One region of the Gluconobacter sp. ESL1110 genome, then DNA from elsewhere that is predicted to be linked to it. Evidence: riboswitches for the same ligand, from Rfam matches in the RefSeq annotation. Region 1 holds a riboswitch; the other holds the start of a gene.
What was found. Region 1 has a riboswitch for cobalamin ahead of AC3B6F_RS10235 (CbtB domain-containing protein). Riboswitches for the same ligand answer to the same signal wherever they lie in the genome.
Positions count from the first base shown of each region.

Region 2: it holds a riboswitch for cobalamin, as region 1 does, so the genes downstream of both, AC3B6F_RS12005 (TonB-dependent receptor) here and AC3B6F_RS10235 (CbtB domain-containing protein) in region 1, are expected to answer to the same signal.

Region 1 is NZ_JBYLUK010000008.1:343,859-353,923, forward strand. It holds gene cobU (bifunctional adenosylcobinamide kinase/adenosylcobinamide-phosphate guanylyltransferase) at 28-558, opposite strand; gene cobT (nicotinate-nucleotide--dimethylbenzimidazole phosphoribosyltransferase) at 619-1,680, shown strand; gene cobS (adenosylcobinamide-GDP ribazoletransferase) at 1,677-2,444, shown strand; cobalamin riboswitch at 2,442-2,580, shown strand; gene AC3B6F_RS10235 (CbtB domain-containing protein) at 2,614-2,832, shown strand; gene AC3B6F_RS10240 (CbtA family protein) at 2,848-3,564, shown strand; gene bluB (5,6-dimethylbenzimidazole synthase) at 3,587-4,225, shown strand; gene AC3B6F_RS10250 (histidine phosphatase family protein) at 4,215-4,769, opposite strand; gene AC3B6F_RS10255 (M20/M25/M40 family metallo-hydrolase) at 4,906-6,624, shown strand; gene AC3B6F_RS10260 (NAD-dependent epimerase/dehydratase family protein) at 6,663-7,553, opposite strand; gene AC3B6F_RS10265 (LysR substrate-binding domain-containing protein) at 7,673-8,578, shown strand; gene panS (ketopantoate/pantoate/pantothenate transporter PanS) at 8,560-9,495, opposite strand; gene AC3B6F_RS10275 (M1 family metallopeptidase) at 9,700-10,065, shown strand, end outside.
Region 2 is NZ_JBYLUK010000009.1:22,419-32,483, forward strand. It holds gene AC3B6F_RS11975 (ATP-dependent helicase) at 1-217, shown strand, start outside; gene arsH (arsenical resistance protein ArsH) at 386-1,108, opposite strand; gene AC3B6F_RS11985 (GNAT family N-acetyltransferase) at 1,105-1,644, opposite strand; gene AC3B6F_RS11990 (arsenic transporter) at 1,666-2,979, opposite strand; gene arsC (arsenate reductase (glutaredoxin)) at 3,070-3,516, opposite strand; gene AC3B6F_RS12000 (ArsR/SmtB family transcription factor) at 3,507-3,839, opposite strand; gene AC3B6F_RS12005 (TonB-dependent receptor) at 4,221-6,263, opposite strand; cobalamin riboswitch at 6,574-6,780, opposite strand; gene AC3B6F_RS12010 (LysR family transcriptional regulator) at 6,861-7,769, opposite strand; gene AC3B6F_RS12015 (methionine synthase) at 7,962-8,990, opposite strand; gene AC3B6F_RS12020 (DUF1852 domain-containing protein) at 9,018-10,001, opposite strand.

The DNA.
Region 1 (10,065 bases):
TGGAGTGTCAAAAGCCTTGTAGGGCACCTACTTGAGTTTCAGCGATAACCCCGCAGCAACAAAGAGCACCTCGTCCGCGATAGCGGCAATCCGCTGATGCAGAAGACCCGCCTCATCCCGGAAACGCCGTGCCAGAGCATTGTCCGGAACAATTCCCAGCCCCACTTCATTGCCCACCAGAACGGTCTGATGCGCGCGCGCTGAGAGCGCGGAAAACAGGTCTTCTGTCGCTGCGCTTACATCTCTTTCATCCAGAACGAGATTGGTCAGCCAGAGTGTGAGGCAATCGACCAGAACAGGTTCCGGCCCTGCATTCCGAAGTACGTTCGCGATATCATAAGGTTCTTCGATCGTCTGCCATCCCAAAGCTCCACGACTGGCACGGTGTAAGGCGATCCTGGCGTGCATTTCTTCGTCGTAGGCACGACCGGTCGCCAGATAGATCCATGGCGCAGGCTGGCTAGTGACAAGGGCTTCAGCAACGCCACTTTTCCCGGATCGTGCTCCCCCCAGAACAAGCGATAATTGTCGCTGGCCTGTTGGGCCATCCGAATGCATCACGTCTTCTCCCGTCTCATTATCTTGCATGTGCCCGGATAACAGCACAAAAGACACCTCATGCCGACTGATGCTTTATTTTCCGTTCCAGACATTTCTTTCCCCAGCATGAAGGACCTCAGGACGGCCTGTCTGTCGCTACCTGAGCCAGATCGTGCCTGTAGAGACCGCATCAGGCAACGGGATGCCCTGCTGACCAAACCTCCCGGTAGCCTGGGGCGACTTGAAGAGCTTGCGCTCTGGCTTGGTGAATGGCAGGGCACGGACAGCCCTGTTCTGGATAAAGTCCAGATCACAATTTTCGCGGGCAATCATGGTGTTGTTCAGCGTGGCGTCTCGCCCTGGCCCTCGGACGTTACAAGCCAGATGGTTGCAAACTTTGAGCATGGCGGAGCCGCTATTAATCAACTTGCCCGTACTGCCGGAGCCGATCTGAACGTGGTTTGCCTTCAGAACCTGAAGGCAACGGAAGACCTTTCACAAACCGCAGCAATGACGGAAGAGGATTTTCTGTCTGCTGTTTCAGCCGGGTACAGAGCTGTGCCAAAGGACGCAGATTTGTTTTGCCCCGGTGAAATGGGAATTGGCAATACAACACCCGCCGCAGCTCTATGCGCGGCTCTTCTGGGCGGAACAGGCAAAGACTGGGCAGGTCGTGGGACGGGACTTAACGATGAAGGTCTCAAGCTGAAAGCAGCGGTCATTGATGAGGCCATCACGCTTCACAGGGGCACTCTGTGTGACCCATTAGAGGTCGCCCGCCGCCTTGGTGGATACGAGCTGGCAGCTATCATGGGAAGCGTTCTGGCCGCGCGTCATCATGGCATTCCCGTCGTGCTCGATGGATTTGTATGTACCGCGGCAATTCTTCCTCTTGTGAAGATAGCCCCGGAAGCACTTGATCATACACGTCTTTCCCATTGCTCCGCAGAAGCGGGGCACCGCAACCTGGCTGCATCTCTCATGCTGGAACCTCTTCTGGATTTCGGACTGAGACTGGGAGAAGCATCAGGATCAGGTCTGGCCATTCCGCTTCTGCGCGGCGCCATAGCCTGCCATAATGGCATGGCAACATTCGCGGAAGCTTCTGTTTCCCAGAAGTCCGCGCCCTCAACAGAATGAAACTCTGGCGAACCATTCGGGAAGATATTGCCTGTGGTGCAGGGTTATTGACGCGCCTTCCCTTGGGATGGCTGCGCGTCACGGGAGAGGAATGGTCCTTGTCCCGGTCGGTCTGGTGCTGGCCACTTATTGGCGCTTTTACAGGTGTTTTAACCGGCCTTGTTTTTCTGGGCCTATGCGCTGTTCATGTGCCGGTTACAGTCGCGGCAGTCTGGAGCATTGCAATACAGATCCTTCTGACAGGAGGCCTGCATGAAGATGGTTTGGCCGATATGGCTGATGGCTGTGGCGGCGGTTATACTGCAGAGCGACGACTGGAGATCATGCGTGATAGCAGGATTGGAAGTTACGGAGCATTGGCACTCGGGCTCTGCATTCTGATCCGTGTTACAGCACTTGCTGCATTACCAATTATTCTGGTCGTTCCTGCTCTTGCCCTGACAGGCGCCTTATCGAGAGCTGTGCTACCACTTCTGCCTCTTACTTTGCGTCCCGCTCGGGACAATGGCCTGGCACGGCAATTGGAGAGGTTGACGCGGGATCAGGTCCTAGGATGCCTGTTCTCGGCGTTTTGTGTCACGGTGCTCTCCGTTTCATGCCGTATCGCTGTATTAACGTGTCTACTGTCTCTGTGCGTCGCAGTGGTCTCAAGAGCTACGGCAAAGAGGTTTTTGAACGGATATACAGGTGATGTTCTAGGAGCCACAGCCAGCATCACGGAGTGTGTTATTCTGACAGCACTCGTTGCGACAGGAAACAGTTGACACGCCTGTATGGAAGATTACTTTGGTAACCAGAAAAGTAAGGGGAAATCGGTGTAAACCCGGTGCGGTCGCGCCACTGTAACGCATTTGCTATCGTAATGCGGAGTCAGACCTCCTTTTCCAAAGCAGTTTTCACCGCAGAACGCGCATTTTCCTTGCGGAGCCCAGCATGAGCCAGAGCCTCTCCTCACTTTCCAGCAGCGCCACAGCACCAATCGCTATTCCTGTCCGCGCTCTTGTGCCGTGGGCTGTTTTTACGGTCATACTGAGCCTGATACTGCTCTACTTCGTAGGCGCAGAACAGGGTGCAACATCCCTGATCTCAGGCCACGAAGTGCATGAATTCGTTCATGATGGCCGTCATTTGCTTGGCTTCCCCTGCCACTAACGGCAAGTCTCAAACATGGCTGGTCGCCTTCTGACCCGCGGCATGATGGCCGGGGTTGCTGCTGCTTTTCTCGCATTTCTGTTCGCTCGTATCTTTGGGGAGCCTCAGGTCAATCTGGCCATCGCTTTTGAAGGTGCTAAAGATCTTGCTTCTGGGGAGCTGCCCGAACCTGAACTGGTCAGCCGATCCGTACAGGCTTCCTTTGGACTTCTAACGGCTGCTGTCATGTACGGTGCAGCGTATGGTGGGATTTTCGCAACGATTTTCGCATTTGCCTACGGCCGCGTAGGGCGCTTTTCGCCACGCGCACTTTCAGCCCTGCTGGCAGCCGCTGCCTTCGTAATTTTTGTGCTTGTCCCGGATCTGAAATATCCTCCCAACCCTCCTGCCGTAGGTTTGCCCGAAACGATCACGCTCCGAACTGAAACCTATTTCGGGATGATCCTTCTTTCGCTCTGTGCAGCAACCGCCGCTTTCATGACCAGCCGACCTCTTGTCCGGCGCCTTGGTCAATGGAATGGAATACTCGTGACCATCGCAGTGTTCATCAGCCTTATCGTGGCAGCTCAAGCTGGAATGCCTGATATTGATGAAGTGCCTACGGATTTTCCTGCGACGGTTCTCTGGCGGTTTCGTGAAGCGGCGCTTGGAATGCAGGCCGTTCTGTGGATTACGCTCGGATTACTTTTTGGTCCGCTGGCCGCTCGCGTCCTTCAGAAACAAGTCGACTGAAAAGTTCGGAAAAGAAAAAACTGTGACAACTGCTGCATTTTCTGAAGATTTTCGGCTTGATCTTGAGCGTCTTTTTACCTGGCGGCGGGATGTCCGTCATTTCAGGCGTGAACCTGTTGCTCCTTCACTTCTTGATGATCTGCTTCAGGCGTCAACGCTCGCTCCTTCTGTAGGATTGAGCGAGCCGTGGCGCTTTGTTCTTGTAGAAGATCAAACCCGAAAATCAGCGGTTCGAAAAAGCTTCGAAACGTGCAATGCCCGCGCACTTGAAGGATATGACGGAGAACAGGCAGCTGGATATGCCAGCCTCAAACTGGCCGGGCTGGATGATGCTCCTCACCATGTTGCAGTTTTTTGCGAAACCACACCAGATCAGGGGCATGGCCTTGGACGCGCAACAATGCCCGAAACCACGACATGGTCTGCCGTCATGGCAATCCATACCTTCTGGCTTGCCGCAACAGCATCGGGGGTCGGGCTCGGATGGGTGTCAATTCTTGATCCTGAGACCGTTTCAACAATACTGAACGCTGAACCTAACTGGGATCTCGTAGCCTATCTCTGCGTGGGATACCCCACAGAACAGGCGAATACGCCTGAACTGGAACGCATGGGCTGGGAAAAACGGAATCCGGAACGTCGTCAGTGGATCAGACGCTAACGTAGTACAGTCGGCTGCTTCCCTGCGGCATGGAGGGCGCCAGAAGATCCGGTTGGTTTATTCCGCGGGCCAGACCGTCCAGCAGGCGTAATGGTCCACCATGAGAAATGACCAGCGCTGGTCGCGCTACCCGAAGCAGGTCTAACCAGAAGGACTGCACTCTCTCCTGAAGGCTTTTTCCGTTTTCTCCTCCGGGTGGAGAAAAACCCTCTGGATCGCTAGCCCAGTGGTCCAGAGCCTGACGCGGAATAGAAGCCCACTCCAGCCCCTCCCAACATCCAAAATACAGTTCTTGAAGACGATCATCCTGCAACACTGGCAAACCGCTTCGCTCTGCCATTTTTTGCGCGACAGCCAGACAACGCGAAGACGGCGATGTATAAATAACTGAGCTGCCAATTCCTTTGGCAAGCGTCAACAGGCCAGCCGCAACTGGCTCCCATCCTGCCACCAGTGTCATATCCTTTCGTCCGTAACAGACGCCTTCAGCCTCTGCGACCTGGGGATGACGTGAGAGAAGAACCGGGAATGTGGCAAGTTTCATGTGTGGAAACATGGGGGTGGCGCATGTTTTTCGTCAACCCGCCCTACAAGCAATTTTAGACCATTTCCGGAACGGCCGTGTGATGTGTAAAGTGCCTGTTATCTCATCAGACCTGCCTTCAAAACACACTGAGGACATGATGCACACATTGTCTTTCCGCCAGCGTTTACGGCTGGCCACCGGGTTAGCGGCTTTCGCTTCAACTTCTTTTTTAATTGGCCTTTCCACCGCGCAGGCAGCTCCCAACACCGGCGCCTCCGGCCCTATTGATCCCGCCCGGATGTCCGAAACAATGCGTGTGCTGTCGTCGGATGAGTTCGAGGGTCGTGCACCGGGTACGCCGGGAGAAGCCGTTACGGTCAAATGGCTGATCGAGCAGTATCAGAAGATCGGTCTTGAACCGGGTGGCGAGAACGGTGGCTGGACGCAGAACGTCCCGATGATCCGCACCCGCCCTGACCCCAAAGCCACAGCGACCGTCACCACGCGCGGCCATACTTTGGAACTGCACCAGCTTAAGGACGTGGCGCTCTCCACGTTGCAGCCCATCCAGCGCCTCCGTCTGTCCCATGTTCCGATGGTATTCGTCGGGTATGGTGTCACCGCTCCCGAGCGTCGCTGGAACGATTTCAAACAGGTTGACCTGCACGGAAAAATTGCGGTCTTTCTTGTCAACGATCCGGATTTTGACGCTGGACCAGAAGAGCCTGTAGCCGGACGTTTTGGCGGCAAGACCATGACCTATTATGGCCGCTGGACGTACAAGTTCGAGGAAGCAGCCCGTCGCGGTGCCGCAGGTGCGCTCATCATTCATGACACGCCGGGCGCATCCTATCCGTGGAGCACCGTTGTTGCGCCGCAGGGTGAGGAATATGACATCCTGCATGACGACAAGGATCTGAAGTCCGTTCCGCTGATTGGCTGGATCGAAGGCAATGCGGCCCATGCGCTCTTTGCCCAGGCCGGTCTGGATCTGAATCGTCTGCGTCGTCAGGCCCGTTCGCCAGACTTCCACCCGGTCAATATTCATGACACGACGTTCTCGCTTGATATGTCGGTCAAGGTGGATCATCTCCAGAGCCAGAACGTGATCGGCAAGATCACAGGTTCGACCTATCCGGATGAAACCGTCATGTTCGGTGCTCACTGGGATGCATTTGGCAAGAGCACCGATGCACAGGGTAACACCGTCATCCGCCGTGGCGCGATCGACGACGGTTCCGGCATTGCCGCTGTTCTTGAAATCGCGCGTGCTTTCAAAAACGGCCCGAAGCCAAAGCGCACTGTGAGCTTTGCGTCCTGGACGGGTGAAGAGCGTGGCCTACTGGGATCAAGCTGGTATGTGGCGCATCCGCTCGCCCCGCTGGACAAGACTGCCGCCAATCTGACGATGGATGTTCTTCAGATGGCGGGACCGGCTCATAATGCCTTCATCATCGGTGCGGGCCAGGACACGCTTCAAGATGACTTTGCTGCAGCAGCTCTGAAGCAGGGCCGTACAACGCAGCCGGAAGCCATGCCGGAGCGTGGCGCGTTCTATCGTGCAGACCACCTCCCCTTCGCTCGTGCAGGCGTACCCGTTCTCGCCGTTATGGACATGGCTGGGCCGTTTGATCTGCTCAATGGCGGAACAGCAGCAGGCAGCAAATGGTTGACGTCTTACATGGCTTGCTATCATCAGGCCTGTGATGCTTGGAGCGCCGACTGGGATGTGCGTGGCGCGGCGCAGGACGTCGAAGTCGTGCGTCAGGTTGGCTATAGCGCCGCCTTTTCGCATGACTGGCCGACCTGGAAGGGTGGTTCGGAGTTCCGCGCTATTCGTGAGAAGAGCGACGCCACCCGCTCGGTTCACTGAGCTATAAGATCCGAGCGGTTCATTCCATTCGGATCTTTTCAGGCAATATCCTGCCGGATCCAGTCCGTCACTGAATGATGGGCTGGTGTCCAGCCAAGTTCCCGCCTCGCTTTGTCAGCCCGGACACGGCTGTTGGAACTCAGGCCAAACACCGCAAGTTCACGTCCCCAGCGCTTGATCGCCTCGTCAGGGGCCCAATCCTGCGATGACCCAAGACCTAAAGCGGCACCAATCGCATCCGTAATCTCGCGGAATGAAGCTTCGCCGTTTTCAACAAAGTAGAAGCTGCCAGCTGGCGCTTTCGTCAGAGCCAGTTCGTATAACGCGGCAACGTCTGCAATATGGACGTTTGACCAGCGATTGAGACCACGGCCGATATGTCGGCTGATGCCGCTTTCCCGGGCCTGCGCCACGAGAGGCGGAATCTGAACACTTCGCGAAACTGGCCCCAGATGGCGTCCGTAGATCATGGTGTTGCACAGAACCACTGAGCGGACATCAGGTGCGGCATTCCGAATGAGAGTATCGATTGCGATACGCGCGACCTTATCTGGCGCCGGAGCTACAGGGGTTTCTTCCGTAAAAATCGCATCGGACGGTTCACCAAGAGCTTCGTCTCCGACCAAGGAGCTGCCACTTGTATGCAAAAACGGCTTTCCGCTGCCTTCGAGCCCCTTCAAGAGCGCTTCAACTGCACCACGGTGATCACTGTCGGCTGCATTGATCACGGCATCTGAATTCTGTGCCTCGGCCATCAGAAGGTCGTTCTCATCGAGGGTGCCTACAACGGGTTCGATGCCAAAAGATCGAAGTTCTCCCGCGCGGGATTCATTGCGGATCAGGCCTCGGATCTGATGGCCTTTTGCGGCGAGATGGGCTGCGACGGAACCCCCGATATAGCCACTTGCGCCGGTGATGAAGATTTTCATCTGTTTTGCCTCTGCTTCAGTAAAGCTGGAACGTGAGGGGAAGATGATCTTTTCTTTGAGACTTGATAATTCCCTCAGATTGCACAAAACCTATGAAAGGAATTCATAGGTGGCGTTGTATGGATAATCGCGTCGGCGAAATGCAGGTTTTCGTGCGCGTTGTGGAAAGTGGCAGTTTTTCAGAGGCAGCGCGTCTTCTGAGAATGACGCCTTCGACGGTCAGCAAGCTGATTGCACGCATCGAGGCACGTCTGGGATTGCGTCTGATTGAACGATCCACACGTCGCCTTTCCGTGACACAGGAAGGGCAAGCTTATTACGCACGGGCCACAGCCCTGATTGCGGACCTTGATGACATTGAACGCAGTCTAACGACCGGCAACATGCAGCCACAGGGTACGGTTCGGGTGAATGCTTCGGTTGCATTCGGAACGCTTGGGCTTGAACCCCTTCTGCCTGCTTTCTGGGAGACTTACCCGGATATTGTGATTGACCTCTCCCTGTCAGACGAAATGACCGACCTTTATCTGGATCGAACGGATGTTGCGTTCCGGGTAGGGCGTTTGCAGGATTCAGGATTGACCGCCCGGCATCTTGGATCTGCTCCGCGCAAGATCGTGGCCTCTTCTGCCTATCTGGCCCGATATGGAACGCCTCAGACTGCCAGAGATCTGAGCCATCACCGGTGTCTGGGTTTCAATTTCCAACGATCAGCGCCTGTCTGGCCTCTTCATGAAAAAGGTAGATTGGTTGATCGGCTAGTGCGTGGGCCGCTTCTGGCCAACAACGGGGAAACCGTACGGAGGCTGGCCGTTCAGGGTGCGGGATTGGCACGGTTAGGCGAATATCATGTGCGGAATGATATTCAGGCAGGGCGGCTGATCGAAGTGTTAGCGGATGCAGGCGTGCAGGATGAGGAAGACATTCATGCGCTCTATCCGGGAGGCCGTCAGAGCCCACCCCGAGTGAGAGCCTTTCTGAATTTCATGGTCCCTCGCCTTCAGGATTATCTGGCGGTGTCCTGAATGTCAGGATTTTTCGCTTTTAACGGACGGGCAGCCCAGAATGTGGCGAGAACAGACCCTGACACGTTGTGCCATACCGAGAACACAGCTCCCGGAAGAGCTGCCACGGGCGAGAAATACAGTCGGCCTAGTGTGGCTGCGAGAGCGGAATTCTGCATCCCGACTTCAAGAGCCAGTGTTCGGCAAACGGACTCATCAAAGCCTAGAAGCCGTCCTCCCCAATACCCTCCCGCAAGCCCGATAGCGTTATGCAGAACGACGCCCAACATAAGGAGCGGACCAGCCTGAGCAAGGGAAGGCCCTGCTCCAGCCACTACACAGCCAATAATCAGCAGGATGGACACCATGGCGATGGGTGGAAGAGCAGCCTCAACGCGCTTCACCATGCGCTGGCAGAGTGTATTGACCACAACACCCGCCAGAACAGGCAACGCCACCATCGTAATGATACTGCGGAACAGGCCCCAGCTATCAACGGACACTCCCGCCGAGACATAAAGACGGGTGAGCAAGGGGGTCGCAAAAATCCCGACCAGGGTGGAGAGCGCGCTGATACTGACAGACAGGGCGACATCCCCTTTGGACAGGAAGATCATGACGTTAGACGCAGTGCCGCTAGAAACGCACCCAACGAGGATCATGCCCGTCGCCAGTGCAGGTGGCATTCCAAGCAGATGCGCAATACCCCAGGCGGCGAGAGGCATCACCAGATAATGAAGGCCCACCCCCGCCAGAACGGGATAGGGGCGGCGCGCGATCCGGGAGAAATCCTGAACCGTAAGGGAAACGCCCATCGTGAACATGATGAATGCCAGAAGTGGCGTGATGATGGGCAGAAGCTTCAGGAATGGTGCAGGAAATACAACAGCACCGACCGTCACCAGAATGGCCCAGACAGGGAAAAGGCGTGTCATCATCTAACGGGACGTCTCCATTCTCGCGCAGTGGGCTTCCTCATACTGGCATCGGGGAGATTTTAACACATGCCAAGATGGAGAGGTCCGGCAATCTCACTTCCACCCTTTCCTGTCCTAACCGAGTATGCAACGTTCAGATCACCATTGAAACACAGCGTCATACGCCGTTTTCGCTATTCCTTTTACCGATCAAGGACAGACTTCATGATGCGTCGCCTTTTGGCTCTTAGTACACTTCTTGCCGGCCTGCCCTATGCGATGGCTCATGCCGAGGGCACTTTCTCGTTCCAGCAGACGCCAGGAGAACTTCCAAAGACAGTTGCTCCGGAAACCTACGTCATTGATCTTGAAACTGATCCTGAGCACCTGACCCTCAAAGGGCAGGAAACCATTGACGTGAACGTCCTGACCGATACGCAGGATATTGTCCTCAATCAGGCTGGCCTGAAACTCTCGGCAGCCATTCTGGATGGCACGCGTCACGCCATCATCAAGCAGGATGATGCCGCACAGACAGCGACCCTCCATTTCGAGCAGGTGGTCCCTAAAGGCCCCCATACGCTCGCCATC
Region 2 (10,065 bases), on a different contig from region 1:
ACTGGCCTATGTCGCACTCACCCGCGGCCGCCAGCGCGTCAGTGTGTCCTGGTGCGAGTTTCGTCGGGGCGAGCAGGCCAATCCGAGCTGCTTCATCGACGAGATCCCGCTCCAGGCGCGGCGGGATGGTTGGGGGCGCAATCTCAGGCGCCGTCCCGCGTTCCAACGGGGAACGGTTTTCAATCGGCAGGCCCAGAGAGAGGCGATGGGGTTCTGACCACTCACGTGCTGCGACTGACTTGGGGGGAAAGCGGTCCGGCCGCTTTGGAGCGCCCGGACAATATTTCCAGCCGTTCGCTCGACAAGCTGTGACAGCTACGCCCCCCCATTGCCGAAATTAAGAGCTGTCGCTTGGCTTCTCTGAAGCGGACATCGAATGTAGTGCTCACATCTGGGCGGGCAGCACAGACGCCGCCTTGCGCTCGCTATATCTGTCCACGAGATATTCAGCCCTATCGCGCAACAGCCAGGTGAGGCGCACCAACTCCTCCATGACATCAACCACGCGGTCGTAGAGGGGGCCGGGGAGCATCCTCCCTTCGTCGTCAAACTGCTTATAGGCCATGGGGACGCTAGATTGATTGGGGATGGTGAACATCCTCATCCACCGGCCAAGAAGACGCAGCGTATTGACCGCGTTGAAGCTCTGGGAGCCGCCCGACACCTGCATCACCGCCAATGTGCGCCCTTGGGTCGGACGGAGCGATCCGACCTCGAGCGGCAGCCAGTCGATCTGGTTCTTGAAGACACTCGTGATGGCACCGTGCCGCTCGGGGCTGCACCAGACCTGCCCCTCAGACCAAAGCGACAGTTCTCGTAACTCGACGACCTTGGGATGCGTGGCTGGCACGCTGTCGGTGACTGGCAAATCGCGCGGATCAAAGATTCTGGTATCGGCACCCATAGCCTGAAGCAGACGCGCGGCCTCCTCGGTCAGCAGCCGGCTGAACGAACGCTCGCGAAGCGAGCCATAAAGCAGCAGGATGCGCGGTGCATGTGTCGCCCGTTCGCCCGGTTCCAGCCTGTTCAGATCGAGCGGTTGCACGATCCGCGCATCGGCCTGCGGGCACCCTTCAAGGGTGATTGATTCTTGCACGCCGGCTGTCATGCCACGGGCTCCTTCTCTGGTGCGTTGCGGTCACCGCCGCCCAGTGGGGCCTGCAAGTAGACTGTATCGAGCCACTGTCCGAACTTGCGCCCGACGGCCCGCATGCAACCGGCATGTTCAAATCCTAGCTGTGCGTGGAGCGCAACCGAGCTCGGTTCTCCTCCTCCCACGACCGCGATCATCTGGCGAAATCCCGATGCTTGTGCCTCGACAAGAAGCTCCGCCAGAAGTGCTTTACCGACGCCTTGCCTGAGATGGTTGTGATGAACGTAGATCGAGTTCTCGCACGCGAAGCTGTAGGCGGGGCGATCGCGAAATTGAGTTGCATATGCATAACCGACCACCTGGCTATCTTTTATCGCGATCAGAAACGGCCATTGGCGCGAGTGAACGGATTGGATCTTCTGGATTGTCTCAGCAAGCGTGCGAGGTTCGTAATCGAAACTCGCCGTGCCGTGCCGAACATGATGACCATAAATGTCAGTGATGGCCTCTGCGTCGTCGATCGTGGCGGGACGGATTTCCAAGGTAGGCATGGTCAAAGTCCTTCTGAACAATCAAGACGCGCCAAGGCGGGGAAGCCACAGGGCCAGCGCCGTCAGAGTAAGCAGCAACACAGGTGGCGTTATTAACAGTCCGACCCGCATATATTGCCCCCAAGAGATGCGGATGCCTTTGGTGGCGAGGACGTGCAGCCAGAGCAAGGTCGCAAGACTTCCGATCGGCGTGAATTTCGGCCCGAGATCACAGCCGATGATGTTGGCGTAAGCCATGAGGTCACGCGTGCCCGCCGGCAACCGCTGCGCCTGGTCGATAGACAGGGCTCCGATCAGGACACCCGGCATGTTGTTCATGATCGACGACAGGATGGCCGCCCCAAATCCGGTCGCGACAGCGGCAGGCCAAGCACCGTATGCGGCGAGTTCGGTCAATGCCGAAGCGAGATAGCCCGTCAGGCCCGCATTACGAAGACCGTAGACCACAAGATACATGCCAAGACTGAAGACGACGATCTGCCAGGGCGCACCACGAAGTACTTTGGACAGCGAGATGACATGACCACGACCATCGCGATGCCACCGCCCTGCGATCGCCAACAGTACCAGCGCTGCGGTGGCGGTGACCGCCGACACAGGGATCCCGAACGTCGGCAGGAGGAAGTAGGCTCCAAGAAGGACGCCCAGCAACGGGAATGCCGCGCGGAACACTGCGTGGTCACGGATGACCGACGCGGGGGATTCCAAGGTGGTTACGTCGTATTCACAAGGCACGATCCGGCCAAAGGTGAGCCACAGCACGGCGAGCGTGGCACCGAGAGAGACAAGATCCACTGGCACCATGACGCTCGCGTAGTGACCGAAATGGATGCCGAAGAAGTTCGCACTCACAATGTTGACGAGGTTGGAGATCACCAGCGGCAGGCTCGTCGTGTCGGCGACGAAGCCTGTGCCCACGATGAATGCAAGCGCCGCTGCGGGCGGAAAATCGAGCCGGGCGAGAATGGCAACGACGATCGGCGTCAGCAGCAGGGCCGCACCGTCATTAGCGAACACTGCGGCGATCACGCCACCCAGCATCACGATGAGCGGGAATAATCTGCGGCCGTTGCCACCGCCCCATCGAGCGACATGCAGCGCAGTCCAATGAAAAAATCCCGCCTCGTCGAGCAGCAGCGAAATAATGATGAGGGCGACGAAGGTGAAGGTCGCGTCCCAGACGATGGGCCAAACCGTTGGGATGTCGTGCAAGTGGATGACGCCGAGCGCGAGCGCCACTGCTGCACCTCCCATGGCACTCCACCCGATGCTGAGCCCGCGCGGCTGCCAAATGACGAAGACGAGGGTGACGAGGAAAATGGCGAAAGCCAGCATTTGGAATCTCAGTTCTGCGCGTGCCGCCGCAGGCGCGAATGATCGCGCCGAGCGGAATGCGTCTCAGGAAAGGGCGGCCCTTCCGGCCGATCAGATCACGCGATGACCCTGGGCATCGATGACCCGTTCGCCGTCTTCCTTAGTGAAGGCGCCGCCCTGAGGTGTCGGAAGAATGTCGAGTACCGCCTCCGACGGGCGACATAGCTTCACGCCGAGGGGTGTCACAACGAGCGGCCGGTTGATCAGGATCGGATGCGCCATCATCGCATCCACCAACTGTCCATCCGACAGCGATGGATCTTCGAGACCCAAATCTGCAAGTGGCGTGCCTTTTTCGCGTAAAAGCTGCTTCGGCGTGAGACCGGCGCGGACGATGAGCTGCAGCAGCAACGAACGTGCCGGCGGTGTCTTCAGATACTCGACGATGTGCGGTTCAATACCTGCATTACGGATCATCGCCAGCGTATTGCGCGATGTGCCGCATTCCGGGTTGTGGTAGATCACGACATCGACCGGATGGTCTTCGCTCAACAGCATGGCATCAGTTCCGCAATCAGTGGGGCAGACAACTCTTTGCGTCCCGCGCAGCAGTCTTTGACGAGAAATAATGTAAGCTCGCGCAGGGTATCGAGGTTAGCGCGATAGACAATCAGGCGGCTCTGGCGTTCCGATTTCACAAGTCCGGCGCGGGCAAGGGACGTCAAGTGCACAGACATGGTGTTCTGCGGCACGTTGAGCCGGCGGGCGATTTCACCCGCAGGCAGACCGTCCGGCTCGTGGCGCACGAGCAGGCGGAAAGCATCGAGGCGCGTGTCCTGCGCGAGCGACCCCAGAGAGGCAATGGCGTCGATTTTTTCCATATATCCAGAATGACGGATATAAAGATCGAACGCAATCGCTTTTTGATCGAATTATTAGTCCGCTTTTCCAGCGAGACATCCGACAGCAGACACTCCGGTATCTGACAAACTGAGCCACAAGACACCGTGCTGCTGATGTCCGCTGTCGGGAAAGCTATTCGTTCGCGTGTATGGCCGACATGAGGCGGAATCAGCCTGTCTGCTTGTCACGCGCTAAGCGGACTTACCAGTTTCGCCTACATCCCAGACATTTTCTCCGCAGGTAAACTATTCCGCAAGCAGACGTCGCGCGAGCATACGGAATCACTGGAAACTATTCGTAAGCGCCTACGATCATGCATGGGAGCGGAGTAAATGATCTTGATTACAAAAACTCGCAAATCAAAAACCGTACTGCACCGAAAATCGTGCGGAGATTGGCTCCAGAGGGTGACCCGTCGCTCCGGATTGTATCGCTGAAGTAGGTGTCAGCCGATAATCATAGGCATATTGCGCGGCGTAGGCGTGTGTGTTGAAGGTATTAAAAATGCTTGCTTCCAGTTTGAGGGTTTTTGTGAATCGATACCCGATGTTCAGATTAACTTCCTGATACCCTTTCGAACGCAGGCTGTTATCTTCAACCAGTGGATAGCCACCAAGCCATCGAACCTGCAGGCCACCATACCAAGGCCCACGATCCGCAATAATACCGAAAGACCACACAAAGCTGGGCGCATTCGTTACATAAGGACCGTCAATTCCGTAATCGGCCAGGTTTTTTGCCTGATAGCGTGCCTTCGCAATAGACAGGTCAGTATTGAACTCAAGCCAGGTAAACGGATTGTATTGCGCGGAAAATTCAACCCCTTGTCGCCGGCTGGCTGGACCGGGGGACGTCACACCCGCATCTCCGTCGTAACTGAGTTCAGAGTCGAAATCGATGATGAAGGCTGCCGCCTGCACATTCAGATGACGGAGCGGTGTTGTTCTCACTCCGACTTCTCCACTGACAGCAGATGTCATGAGCGGCACCTTGACCGAGCCCTTGGTAAACTCATCCGAAGCATAGGATCCGGACACGGACCGGAAGTCATTGGAATGAAAACCCCGTCCTCCGCTCAGATAAAACTCGGTTTTCTTCCATGGACCAAAAATCAGGCTTCCCTTGGGCTGAAAAAGCCACTGGTGTTTTCGCGTCAGACTGCCATCCACCAGATTACTGTCCGTGCCGCCCTGATAATCTTCACGCAGACCAATGACCATCCTGAACCACGGCAGCCAATGCGTCGTGTTCTGGATGAACAGGCCTGCCGAACCCAGATTGATGTCATCGGCATTACAGAGATAGGGAGCCGTTGCTTCCAGACTGGACGGACAGGATGACAGTGTCACGCGTTGCCGCGTATGTCGCCGATCCACATAGAGAAAGTCATACCGGCCCTGTACACCAATCTGCGTGTCTGTCCTTACCCGTCCGATCCGATCCTGCCGGGAGTAAACGCTGCTGCCACCAACGGTTGTGCGGTTTTCATCCTGCTGCTGCTGATCGCCATTCACCGGATCATCCAGATAATGTGTGAAATTATTCCACAATGTCAGACGGTCATGCGAGACAAACGCGCTCGTCACCCATTTCCAGGCGTCATCGGCCAGACGATAATGACCCGACAGGCTATATCTTTCTGAAAACCCTCCATCCGTCGGATCAAGAGAACCATATCGACTGATCAGCCCTTCACTATAGGCGGCTAAAGGCTGATCGTTCGTGGCGCGCCATTGCCCACGATAAAACATGCCCGTGACATCAAAGCCGTTGAGTGTATCGCCATGCGTATAATGAGTGGCCGCCTTAATGCTTCTGGCATTGTCAGGATATTTCCATGGCCCATCCGTATGAGAGAGACTGAAAGCGTTGATCCAGCGATCGCCATTCGCAAGATGCGTTGTTCCTCCCAAATAGGCGCGATAATCTCCCAGTGTCCCGGCACTCAGGGCAAGCTGTCGAGGCACATCATCCGCGAGCTTCATATGATCTGACCCAGCGACGCCGAAATCCCCTACATCCGCATGGAATGGTCCTTTGGTATAATCCACGCCTGACAGCAGTTCGGGAATGAGGAAGTTGAGGTCTGTATAACCCTGACCATGCGCATTGCTGACGCCGTTGATTGGCATGTCATCAACGAAGGTGGCGAGATCCGTACCATGATCGAGGTTGAAGCCACGCAGAAGGAACTGGTTGGCTTTTCCTTCTCCGGAATGAGACGTTACCACCAGGCCCGGAACAGCTTCCAATATCTGCCCTACGCGGTAAGCCGGACGGAGTTGGATCTCCCGGGCGGTAATGGATCCTTCGCTCGCCGTCTCCGCTCTCCCCAGAAGGTTTCTGCGGGAAGCCGTGACGTTAATCTGTTCAGGCGCAGCCGTCAGAGGCCGGGTGGACACAGGTTTCGGGTCGCTCGTCTTCTCGCTTTTTTTAACTGACGAGGCTTCTGGGGCTGTCGCAAGTGCAGCGTCTGGAACGAGGGAGACGCTGGCCAGAACGCACGAGAGACATAGTCGAGAAATGGGTGAACGCGCGTAGGACACCAGCATTCGAAAATGAAACAGATTTCCTGGTCCATTTTTCGTCTTTGAAAACAGTACAGTCATATGAGCCCTGCTCATTATGACAGGAGCAGGACAAGTGCCTGCACGCCCGATTTTTCAGAGAAAACCAGAATGCCAGACACTGCCGTCCCGGACACCCCGCCGGTGGTTGAAAACACGCATGGCAGGTCTCCTGACTCATGGGTCAACGCAGCCAATCTGTCTTCCCGGAGAGGGGTCTCTCCAGTGACATACAGGCGATTGGCAACTCGCCATTTACAGTTGCGGGGGCAGCGTCGGCATCACACCGACTTCCCTCTTAGCTCCATTCCACCTGCTGGCAGAACAAAGAACCATACGAAAATACCAAAACTGTAACGACCTTGTCGTGTCAATCCTGATATTGAATATTGGAACTTTTAAAGCTTCCGAATACTCTTCTCCCGAAATAGATCAAGCCTCTATGGTACGATTTTTCGAAATCGCAGCAAATTCTATAAAATGCCTAAGGTAATGAATGTCGTCGTCTGCTTCACGACGGCCGAGAAAGATTTGCTTCGCAATCCCGTTTTTACCCAGCCTAATCGCATGAAGGCCATAACGGGACGCATGTTCTTCTACCAGCCAGCGAGGGAGAGCTGTAACACCTCGACCGTGTGCAACCATAACCAGCATAATATCGGTCGTTTCAATCTGCTTCTGCTGACGGGGCGCGACACCCGCGGGCTGCAGAAACTGCGTGTAGATATCCAAACGCTCCGAAGGCACAGGATAGGTAATCAGTGTTTCCCCGGACAACTGCTCAGGCGTAATTGACGTCGCACCGTAAAGTCTGTGACCGCGGCCGACGACAAGCACAAGTTCGTAATCAAACACTGGCGTGAAAGTAAGACCCGGTTTGTAAAGCGGGTCCGGGGTCACAAGAATATCGATCTCGCTGCTCAGTAAGGCTCCGATCCCACCAAACTGAAATTTCTGCCGGACGTCGACATCCACCTTAGGCCATCTCTCAAGATAGGGCGAGACGACGTTCAGGAGCCACTGGTAACAGGGATGGCACTCCATTCCGATGCGCAATATGCCTCGTTCGCCATTGGCGAACTGCTCCAGTCTTTCTTCTGCAAGAGAAAACTGCGGAAGAAGACGATTTGCCAGGGCCAGAAGCCATTGTCCTGCCTGTGTCAGAACCAGAGAACGCCCCTCACGGCGCCAGATCTTTACACCAAGCTGGACTTCAATCTTGCGAACAGCATGGCTGAGAGCGGGCTGTGTCAGGTTTAACCGAACCCCCGCCGCTGTCAGGGACCCTTCCTGTGCAACAGCCTGCACGATCATCAGGTGGTTACGTTCCAGAATAGCCATATGTCCCGATCCATGATTCGGTTTTATTTAATCATGGATTGATATCATTTCTCTTCATAAGACAAAACTCTCTGCCAGAGAGTTGCGCCTACATCCGGGGCGATCTGGAAGCATTTGGCTGAGCAGAGAGACCGCAGGTCTTTGCCCAGCCATTCGTTATCTCAGATCATCAGGCCGCAGAGGCTGTACCCATTAGATCGAGAGTTCGTTGCGCAGAATATCGGCTCCGGCGCCGAGAGCATTCAGCTTTGCCCTGGCGACATGACGGGGCAAAGGCGCCATACCACAATTGGTGGAAGGATAGAGCTTATCCGCATCCACAAACTGCAGAGCCTTGCGAAGCGTATTGGCCACGTCTTCAGGGGTTTCAATGATGTTGGTCGCCACATCAATCGCCCCGATCATGACCTTTTTACCCCGGATCAGTTCGATCAGATCCATCGGAACACGCGAGTTCTGACACTCCAGAGAGACCAGATCGAGAGTGGATTTCTGCAACTTCGGGAAAATTTCCTCATACTGCCGCCACTCGGCACCCAGACTGTTTTTCCAGTCGATATTGGCCTTGATGCCATACCCGTAGCAGATGTGAACTGCTGTTTCGCATTTGAGCCCTTCGACGGCTCGTTCCAAAGCCGCAACTCCCCAGTCATTGACTTCGTCGAAGAAGACATTGAATGCCGGTTCATCGAACTGGATGATGTCAACCCCGGCTGCCTCCAGTTCTCTGGCTTCCTGATTGAGAATGCTGGCGAATTCCCAGGCCAGCTTCTCTCGGCTTCTGTAATGGCCGTCATGAAGCGTATCGATCATGGTCATTGGCCCCGGGAGGGTCCACTTGATCGGCTTTTTCGTCAGCGTTCTGAGAAACTTCGCATCTTCAACAAAGACTGGTTTTTCACGCCCCACAGCGCCGACGACAGAAGGCACACTCGCCTCATACCGGTTACGGATCTTGACCGTCTGGCGGTTTTCGAAATCAACGCCGCTCAGATGCTCGATAAATGTCGTCACGAAGTGCTGGCGGGTCTGTTCACCGTCACTGACGATATCAATCCCGGCACGGCTCTGATCGTCAAGTGTCAGGCGCAGTGCGTCCTGCTTGCCTTCGATCAGTTCCTCGCCCTGTAGTTTCCAGGGGGACCAGAGCGTCTCGGGTTTTGCAAGCCAGGAGGGCTTGGGCAGGCTGCCAACAGTAGACGTCGGGAAGAGTTTTGTCATGATAACGACCTTATCGATTTCCGGAGTTCAGACTGAAGACTGGGCAGCCCACTGCTCAAGAGTGTCCCGATTTGGGTTGATGAAGTTTTCTTCGATGAACTTTCCCTGTTCAGTCGCAAGTCTGTTGCGTTCTTCCCGGTCATAGACAATCTGGGTTGTCGAATAGTCCTGGTTCGTCAGACTGGGCTGATAGCAAGAGGATGCCGGAGAATTGGCATTGTAGATTTCCGGTCGATAGACCTTCTGAAAGCATTCCATCGTACTGATGGTGCTAATGAGCTCTAGATTGGAATAATCGGCCAGAAGATCCCCGAAGAAATAGAATGCCAAAGGCGCCGAACTGTGGGCAGGCATGAAATATCTGACCTTCATGCCCATTTTTTCAAAATACTGATCCGTGAGAGAATATTCTCTCTGCTCATACTCATACCCGAGAATAGGATGGAGGTTTCCGGTCTTATGGTACGTTCTGTTATTTGAAACGCTCAGGCAAACAACCGGCATTTTCCTGAAATTAGTCTTGTATTCATCAGAGCCAACAAAAGATCTGAACATTTTCCCATGCAGAACACCGAAACGTTCCGGAACTGCAAACTCTGCAAGTCCCTGATTATGGTTTTTCAGAAGAATGCTGAAATCATAGTCCCGAACATACGAAGAGAAATTATTCCCAACTATGCCTGGAATGCGCTCTTTACTGACGCTGTCAACAATGGACGTGCTCAGGATTTCAATGAGTGGGAACGACTGTTGGTCTCCGTTGCGACTCATCGTCGTCTCGACCGATATGATATCAATTTCAACAGAATACCGGCTTGCCGAGGGATTGTCCCAAGACGCCAAAGCATTGAAACGGTTATCGATCATTTTCAGAACGTTCTGCAGGTTCTTCTGCCGATAACTGCCTCTTGCCAGATTGGCAAAATTGGTCGTGAGGCGCGTATCATTTGAGGGACAGTAAGCCTCGTCAAACCGTGTTTTTTTTATACTGAAAGTAAACTCTACAGACATATTCGGTTCGACCTTGCGATGCGAGAAATCCCCATATTTTCCTGAGAATTCACTCGAATTTACG